2 regions of the Rahnella sp. ChDrAdgB13 genome follow, and region 1 is predicted to be linked to the other one. Evidence: predicted binding sites of a transcription regulator. Region 1 holds the regulator's gene; the other holds the start of a gene.
The links. The regulator sigma-54, encoded in region 1, starts transcription at its own class of promoters, with help from an activator protein. The targets are predictions, from matches to a motif close to GTTGGCACANNTTTCGCTNT.

Region 2: glnK (P-II family nitrogen regulator) is a predicted target of sigma-54. The motif match lies at 2,104-2,123, and genes of this name have one in related genera.

Annotation. Positions count from the first base shown of each region.
Region 1 is NZ_JAEMGT010000035.1:56,466-60,646, reverse strand. Features, by position in the region: gene lptC (LPS export ABC transporter periplasmic protein LptC) at 1-348, shown strand, start outside; gene lptA (lipopolysaccharide ABC transporter substrate-binding protein LptA) at 326-883, shown strand; gene lptB (LPS export ABC transporter ATP-binding protein) at 890-1,615, shown strand; gene rpoN (RNA polymerase factor sigma-54) at 1,715-3,148, shown strand; gene hpf (ribosome hibernation promoting factor) at 3,172-3,459, shown strand; gene ptsN (PTS IIA-like nitrogen regulatory protein PtsN) at 3,569-4,039, shown strand; gene rapZ (RNase adapter RapZ) at 4,107-4,181, shown strand, end outside.
Region 2 is NZ_JAEMGT010000001.1:115,967-120,147, forward strand. Features, by position in the region: gene J8X26_RS00545 (SmdA family multidrug ABC transporter permease/ATP-binding protein) at 1-50, shown strand, start outside; gene J8X26_RS00550 (SmdB family multidrug efflux ABC transporter permease/ATP-binding protein) at 43-1,842, shown strand; gene glnK (P-II family nitrogen regulator) at 2,185-2,523, shown strand; gene amtB (ammonium transporter AmtB) at 2,609-3,898, shown strand; gene tesB (acyl-CoA thioesterase II) at 4,027-4,181, opposite strand, start outside.

The sequences.
Region 1 (4,181 bases):
GTGACATGGTTTACCAACCCGGTCGCGACCATGTTTGACAAGAATAAAACACCAACCTGGGTGCTGCGTTCTGATAAAGCCAAGTTGACTCAGGATAAGATGCTTTATCTTTACGGGCATGTGCAGGCTGATAGCCTGACGCCTGAGACATCACAGCTTCAAAGAATCAAAACGGATAATGCCCGGGTTAACCTGACGACACAGGACGTTGCCTCAGACGATGAAGTAACGCTTTATGGCACAGGTTTTACATCTAACGGCATGAAAATGCGCGGTAATCTGCGTGATAAGACAGCACAGCTGATCGAAAAGGTAACGACCTCTTATGAAATTCAAAGCAAAAAATAAAATCCGTGATCTCCTGATCGTCAGCTCGTTGTTAGCCGTGAGCATTCCGGCGTTCGCCTTAAAAGATGACACAACGAAACCGATCACCATTGATTCCGCCAATCAGGCGCTGGATGTGAACACCAACACGGCCACCTTCACCGGTAACGTCGTAGTCAATCAAGGCACTATTCAGGTGAAAGCCGATAAAGTTGTCGTGATCCGTCCTCAGGGCGTATCCGGCAAAGAAGTGGTGGAAGGTTACGGCAATCCGGTGACGTTTTACCAGATGCAGGACAACGGCAAGCCGGTAAAAGGCCATGCGCAGAAAGTCCGCTATGAAGTGGAAAACGATCTCGTGACCCTGACCGGTAACGCATACCTCGAACAGCTCGACAGCAACGTGAAAGGCGACCGTATTACCTATCTGGTGCAGAAACAGCAAATGGAAGCCTTCAGTGATAAAGGCAACCGCGTGACGACCGTTCTGGTTCCTTCGCAGCTGCAACAAAAAACGCCTGCCGCGGGCGGCCAGCCGACCCAAAAGAGTAACTGATATTTTATGGCAAAATTAATCGCAGAGAATCTGGCAAAAGCCTACAAAGGCCGCAAGGTTGTAGAAGATGTCAGCCTGATGGTGAACTCCGGCGAAATCGTCGGATTGCTGGGGCCAAACGGTGCGGGTAAAACCACCACCTTCTACATGGTCGTCGGGATTGTGCAACGTGATGCGGGCCGTATCATCGTTGACGATGAAGACATCAGCCTTTTGCCATTGCATACCCGCGCCCGTCGCGGCATTGGCTATCTTCCGCAGGAAGCCTCCATCTTCCGTCGTCTCAGCGTGTTTGATAACCTGATGGCCGTACTGCAGATCCGCGATGATCTGAACAAAGAACAGCGTAACGATCGCGCTAATGAACTGATGGAAGAGTTCCATATTTCTCATTTGCGCGATAACCTCGGTCAGTCCTTGTCCGGTGGTGAACGTCGCCGTGTTGAGATTGCCCGCGCACTGGCAGCGAATCCCAAGTTTATCCTGCTGGATGAACCTTTCGCCGGCGTTGACCCGATTTCCGTCATCGACATCAAAAAAATCATTGAGCATTTGCGTGACAGCGGCCTCGGCGTACTGATCACTGACCACAACGTTCGCGAAACGCTCGACGTTTGTGAGCGTGCCTATATCGTCAGTCAGGGGAAATTGATCGCCCACGGCACGCCAGCCGACATTCTTGCTGATGAACAGGTTAAACGCGTTTATCTTGGTGAAGAATTCCGTCTGTGATCTGTGCCGCCGGAACCGTGCCCGTTTCGACGTAAAGTCTGACGGGAGGTCTCTGACAGAAGTTACTCAGTTTGTAATCAACGGAAATAAAACCAAGATATGAAGCAAGGTTTGCAACTAAGACTCAGCCAACAACTGGCAATGACTCCTCAGTTACAACAGGCCATCCGCCTGTTGCAACTGTCCACGCTTGAGCTCCAACAGGAGATCCAACTCGCGCTGGAGAGCAACCCTCTGCTGGAACAAACCGACCTTCATGATGAAATCGATTCGGTAGAAGCCACCGACAACGAAGCGTTAGATACCCGCGAAGCGCTCGAGCAGAAAGACATGCCCGAAGAGTTGCCGCTGGACGCCACCTGGGACGAGATTTATACCGCGGGCACGCCTTCCGGCACCGGCAACGATTACAGCGACGACGAGCTGCCAATTTATCAGGGTGAAACCACGCAGACGCTTCAGGATTACCTGATGTGGCAGGTGGAACTGACGCCGTTTTCCGACACCGATGCCGCGATTGCCACGTCCATTGTCGACGCGGTAGACGATACCGGTTATCTGACCGTTTCCCTTGACGACATCCTCGAAAGTATCGGTGACGACAACGTCAGCATGGACGAAGTGGAAGCCGTTTTAAAACGTGTGCAGCGTTTTGATCCGGTTGGTGTGGCGGCGCGTGACCTGCGTGATTGCCTGCTGATCCAGCTTTCACAGTACGCCACAGATACGCCTTTCATCACCGAAGCGCGCCTGATTATCAGCGAACATCTGGATTTGCTGGCGAACCATGATTTCCGCGCACTTATGCGTTCAACCCGGCTAAAAGAAGATACACTGAAAGGAGCGATGCTTCTGATTCAGTCTCTTGATCCGCGTCCGGGACAATCGATCAACACCGGTGAATCCGAGTACGTGATCCCCGATGTGCTGGTGCGAAAAGTGTCAGGTGTCTGGACGGTAGAACTGAATTCCGACAGCATTCCGCGTCTTAAGATTAACCAGCAGTACGCCGCGATGGGCAATTCCGCGCGCAGCGACAGCGACGGGCAATTTATCCGCAGCAACCTGCAGGAAGCCAAGTGGTTAATCAAAAGCCTGGAAAGCCGTAATGACACGCTGTTGAAAGTCACGCGCTGTATCGTTGAGCAGCAGCAGGCGTTCTTTGAACTGGGTGAAGAATTTATGAAGCCTATGGTGCTGGCCGATATCGCCAGCGCCGTAGAAATGCACGAATCGACGATTTCACGCGTGACGACGCAGAAGTTTCTGCACAGCCCGCGTGGAATTTTCGAACTGAAGTATTTCTTTTCCAGCCATGTCAGTACAGACAGCGGCGGCGAGGCATCGTCAACCGCGATCCGGGCGCTGGTGAAGAAATTAATCGCAGCGGAGAATCCTGTAAAACCGCTCAGTGACAGTAAGTTAGCCACCCTCCTTTCCGATCAGGGAATTATGGTGGCACGACGAACCGTCGCCAAATACCGAGAGTCTTTGTCCATCCCGCCCTCAAACCAACGTAAACAGTTAGTTTGACCTCAACAGAGAAGGAAGACATTATGCAGCTCAACATTACCGGACATCACATTGAGATCACGGATCCCCTGAGAGAATTCATCACGTCGAAGCTGGCTAAGCTTGAACAGTATTTCGACCGGATAAATCAGGTGTATGTGGTGTTGAGCGTTGAAAAGGTGCAGAAAGTAGCGGAAGCCACTTTGCATGTGAACGGAGGCGAGTTGCATGCCACCTCGGAGCATCAGGATATGTACGCGGCAATTGACGGCCTGGTTGATAAACTGGCTCGTCAGTTGAACAAGCACAAAGACAAACTGAAACAGCACTGACATTCATGTAGCCAACCCTGTGCTACAAACCTTCGGGCATCGGCTTGTGACCTTCGGGAAACGAGCCGATATAGCTTTAAGGGTGAAACAGCGCCAAAGTGAAGATGACATGATTAACGATACTGCAATGCAATTAACGTCGGTGCTTAATGCCGAATGCACCAAAAGCGGCGTTCATTGCGCCAGCAAAAAACGCGCACTGGAAATCATCAGTGAGCTGGCGGCCAAACAGCTAAATTTATCACCGCAGGTGATTTTTGACGCCATTTTGACCCGTGAACGCATGGGCAGCACCGGGATCGGTGCCGGGATCGCTATTCCGCACGGAAAGCTGGAAGAAGACACTTTACGTGCCGTCGGGGTGTTCATTCAGCTTGAACAGCCGATCGCTTTTGACGCTATCGATAATCAGCCTGTGGATTTGCTTTTTGCCTTGCTGGTTCCGGCAGATCAATGTAAAACCCATTTACATACCTTGTCTTTAGTCGCCAAAAAGCTGGCGGATAAAGGGGTGTGTCGTCGTCTGCGCGGAGCGCAAAGTGACGAAGAACTGTTCCAGATAATGACTGAAAACGAATAAATTACTGATTCCCGGTTGCGCGCCGGGAAAATGAATTCTGAACACTGAATGCCAGGGGAGTGACACCATGGTGCTGATGATTGTCAGCGGCCGTTCCGGTTCCGGGAAGTCGGTTGCCCTAAGGGCATTGGAAGACATGGGT
Region 2 (4,181 bases), on a different contig from region 1:
CTGCGCTGGACGACGTGCCGCAGGAAATGGAGACGGAACAACGTGGCTGAACCAAAAACGAATAAAATTCAGAAGTTATGGCCAACGCTTAAACGACTTCTCAAATACGGAAAACCTTACAGCAAGCCACTTTCCTATGCTGTCATAATGTTGTGGGTTGCTGCCGCGGCGGAAGTGACCGGGCCTATTCTGATCAGTTTCTTTATTGATCATTATGTCGCGAAAGGGGAGTTGCCCTGGGGGAAAGTCAGCTTGCTGGCACTTTGCTTTATCTTCCTGCAATTTCTTGCCGCAAGCCTGCACTATTTTCAGGCGTTATTGTTTAACCGTGCAGCCGTAGGTGTGGTCCAGCGTTTACGTACCGATGTTATGGACGCCGCACTCCGGCAGCCGCTCAGTGCGTTCGATACCCAGCCGGTCGGGCAGCTTATTTCCCGTGTGACCAATGATACCGAAGTGATCCGCGATTTATACGTGACCGTGGTGTCGACAGTGTTGCGCAGCATCGCCCTGATTGGCGCAATGTTGATCGCGATGTTCAGCCTGGACTGGCGGCTGGCTTCCGTGGCTATTTGCATTTTCCCGGCAGTATTTGTCGTGATGGGGCTGTATCAGGTCTACAGCACGCCGGTTGTCCGCAAGGTGCGCGCTTATCTGGCGGACATTAATGACGGGTTTAACGAAGTCATTAATGGCATGAACGTCATCCAGCAATTTCGTCAGCAGAAAAGATTCGGCGAACGCCTCACGCGCGCCAGCCAGTCGCACTACATGGCGCGTATGCAAACGCTGAGGCTGGAAGGTTTTCTGCTGCGTCCATTGCTCAGCCTGTTTTCATCGCTGATTCTGTGCGGTTTGTTGCTGCTTTTCGGATTCAGTGCCGAAGGCTCAATTGGTGTGGGCGTGTTGTATGCCTTCATTAACTATCTCGGGCGCCTCAACGAACCGCTGATCGAACTGACTTCGCAGCAATCTATTTTGCAGCAGGCGGTTGTTGCCGGTGAGCGTATTTTCGATTTGATGGACAGAACCCAGCAACAATACGGTCCGGACGACAAATTACTCACCAGCGGAGAAATTGAAGTCAGGGACGTCAGCTTCGCTTATCAGCCCGACAAATGGGTACTGGAAAATATCTCCCTGCACGTTCCGTCGCGCGGGTTTGTAGCGCTGGTCGGGCATACGGGTAGTGGCAAAAGTACGCTGGCGAATCTGCTGATGGGATATTACCCCCTCAATAAAGGTGAAATCCGCGTGGACGGACGCAATCTTGCTGACCTGTCGCATACCAGCTTGCGTAAAGGTATCGCAATGGTTCAGCAGGATCCGGTGGTGCTGGCGGAATCGGTGTTCGCCAATGTGACATTGGGGCGGGATATTGATGAAGCTCAGGTCTGGCACGCGCTGGACATCGTGCAGCTTTCGCCGCTGGTGCGTGAAATGCCGGAAGGGCTGAATACGCGTCTGGGTGAACAGGGGAATAATCTTTCCGTGGGCCAGAAACAGTTGCTGGCGATGGCGCGCGTTTTGGTGCAGGCGCCTGAGATTCTGATCCTTGACGAGGCAACGGCCAATATTGATTCCGGGACCGAGCAGGCAATTCAGCGTGCGTTGCGGGCTATCCGTCAGCAAACCACTCTGGTGGTGATCGCCCACCGTCTTTCAACGATTGTCGATGCCGATAATATTTTGGTATTGCATCGGGGTCAGGCGGTTGAACAAGGTAACCATTTTCAGCTTCTGGCAGAAAAAGGCCGTTATTATCAGATGTATCAGTTGCAGCTCGCAGGGCAGGAGCTGGCGTCCACCGGTACGATTATTTCAGCAACAGAAAACGTATAATCTTTCAGCTGGCGCAGCCTGATTGCTGCGCCAGTTCATTTCTTCCTGTTCTTTTAATCCCTTCTTTTCGCGTCTTACGCACCTGATTCATGCAGCCAAAACGTTCCGCTGACTTTCTCTGCACTAAAAGGCAGCGACAGGCACTTAAATGGTGCGTATGGGGTCAGGCTGAATATGGCCTTACAACTGTGCGCCGGGTCACTAATAATCTGAAAATGCCGTATTACGCGGGAATCGCATGAATATTTGCGTGATTTCAACTCTGGCACACCCTTTGCTTTAACCATTCCGTATCGGGCGCGAGGTTTCTCGCGGCAAGCCCTTAATTCGAGGAGTGGCAATATGAAGCTGGTTACTGTGGTGATCAAACCTTTTAAGCTGGAAGACGTGCGTGAAGCACTGTCTGCTGTTGGAATTCAGGGGCTGACCGTAACGGAAGTTAAAGGTTTCGGCCGTCAGAAAGGTCACGCTGAGTTGTACCGCGGTGCGGAATACAGCGTGAACTTCCTGCCAAAAGTAAAAATCGACATTGCTATCGCTGACGATCAGCTCGATGAAGTGATCGACGTGATTAGCAAAGCGGCCTACACCGGCAAGATCGGTGATGGCAAAATTTTCGTTGCAGAATTGCAACGCGTCATCCGTATCCGTACGGGTGAAACTGACGAAGCAGCACTGTAATTTCAGGCCTTTATCTCTGATATAAATCGCTTTGATATAAATCAGGTTAGAAAAAACAGTTTTGAGAAACAGGGGTGGGTTAATAATGAAAAAACTTTTATCCATGATGGGGCTTGGCGCGGTTGCATTGCTGCCTTCGCTTGCCATGGCAGCAGCACCGGCAGCCGCAAACGGTGCTGACAACGCATTTATGATGATCTGTACTGCCTTGGTACTGTTTATGACTGTACCTGGCGTGGCATTGTTCTACGGCGGCTTACTGCGTTCTAAGAACGTTCTGTCCATGCTGACTCAGGTTATCGTGACCTTCGCGCTGGTTTGTGTTCTGTGGATCCTTTATGGCTACAGCCTCGCATTCAGTGAAGGTAACGCCTTCTTCGGCGGCTTCAGCAATGTGATGATGAAAGGCATCGGCCTGGATTCAGTCACGGGCACCTTCTCCCAGATGATTCACGTTGCGTTCCAATGCTCTTTCGCCTGCATCACTGTAGCGCTGATTGTGGGCGGTATCGCTGAACGTGTTCGTTTCTCTGCGGTGCTGATTTTCACTGTGATCTGGCTGACCTTCTCTTACATCCCGATGGCTCACATGGTGTGGGCGGGCGGCTTCCTGGCGGCTGATGGCGCGCTGGACTTCGCGGGTGGTACGGTTGTTCACATCAACGCTGCTATCGCAGGTCTGGTGGGTGCATATCTGCTGGGCAAACGCGCAGGCTTTGGTAAAGAAGCGTTCAAACCACACAACCTGCCGATGGTCTTCACCGGCGCTTCAATCCTGTACGTGGGCTGGTTCGGCTTCAACGCCGGTTCGGCAAGCGCGGCGAGCTCCATTGCAGCCCTGGCATTCCTCAACACCGTTATTGCGACCGCAGGTGCAATCCTGTCCTGGACGCTGGTTGAGTGGATGGTTCGCGGTAAGCCTTCTCTGCTGGGCGCAAGCTCCGGTGCTATCGCAGGTCTGGTTGCTATCACCCCGGCGTGCGGTACTGTTGGCGTGGGCGGTGCTCTGATTATCGGTCTGGTAGGTGGCATTACCGGTCTCTGGGGTGTGGTTACCCTGAAAAAATGGCTGCGTGTGGACGATACCTGTGACGTTTTCGGTGTCCACGGCGTGTGCGGTATCGTAGGTTGTCTGCTGACTGGCGTATTCACTTCCAGCTCTCTGGGCGGTGTGGGTTATGCAGAAGGCGTCACCATGGGCCATCAGGTCTGGGTTCAGTTCTTCAGCGTCTGCGTTACGCTGGTCTGGTCTGGCGTTGTGGCCTTCATCGGTTACAAAGTGGCTGACATGATTGTAGGTCTGCGTGTTCCTGAAGAGCAGGAACGTGAAGGTCTGGACGTGAACAGCCACGGCGAGAATGCTTACAACCAGTAAGCTGATTTCAGAGAAAGTAGTGCGCTAACTCTCTAATTAAGCAGTATAAAATAATAAAGATGAAAAAACAGAAGGGGCGATATCACTATCGCCCCTTTTTTTATGTCTGATTTTGCGTAATAGCGGATTTACTCGACCGGTCTTTGGCGGATCACGCCTTCCTGCACCGTAGAGGCCACTAAAACCCCTTCACGCGTATAGAACTGGCCGCGCACAAAACCGCGGGCGCCGGAAGCTGAGGTGCTTTCAACGGCATACAGCAGCCAGTCGTCCATGCGGAAAG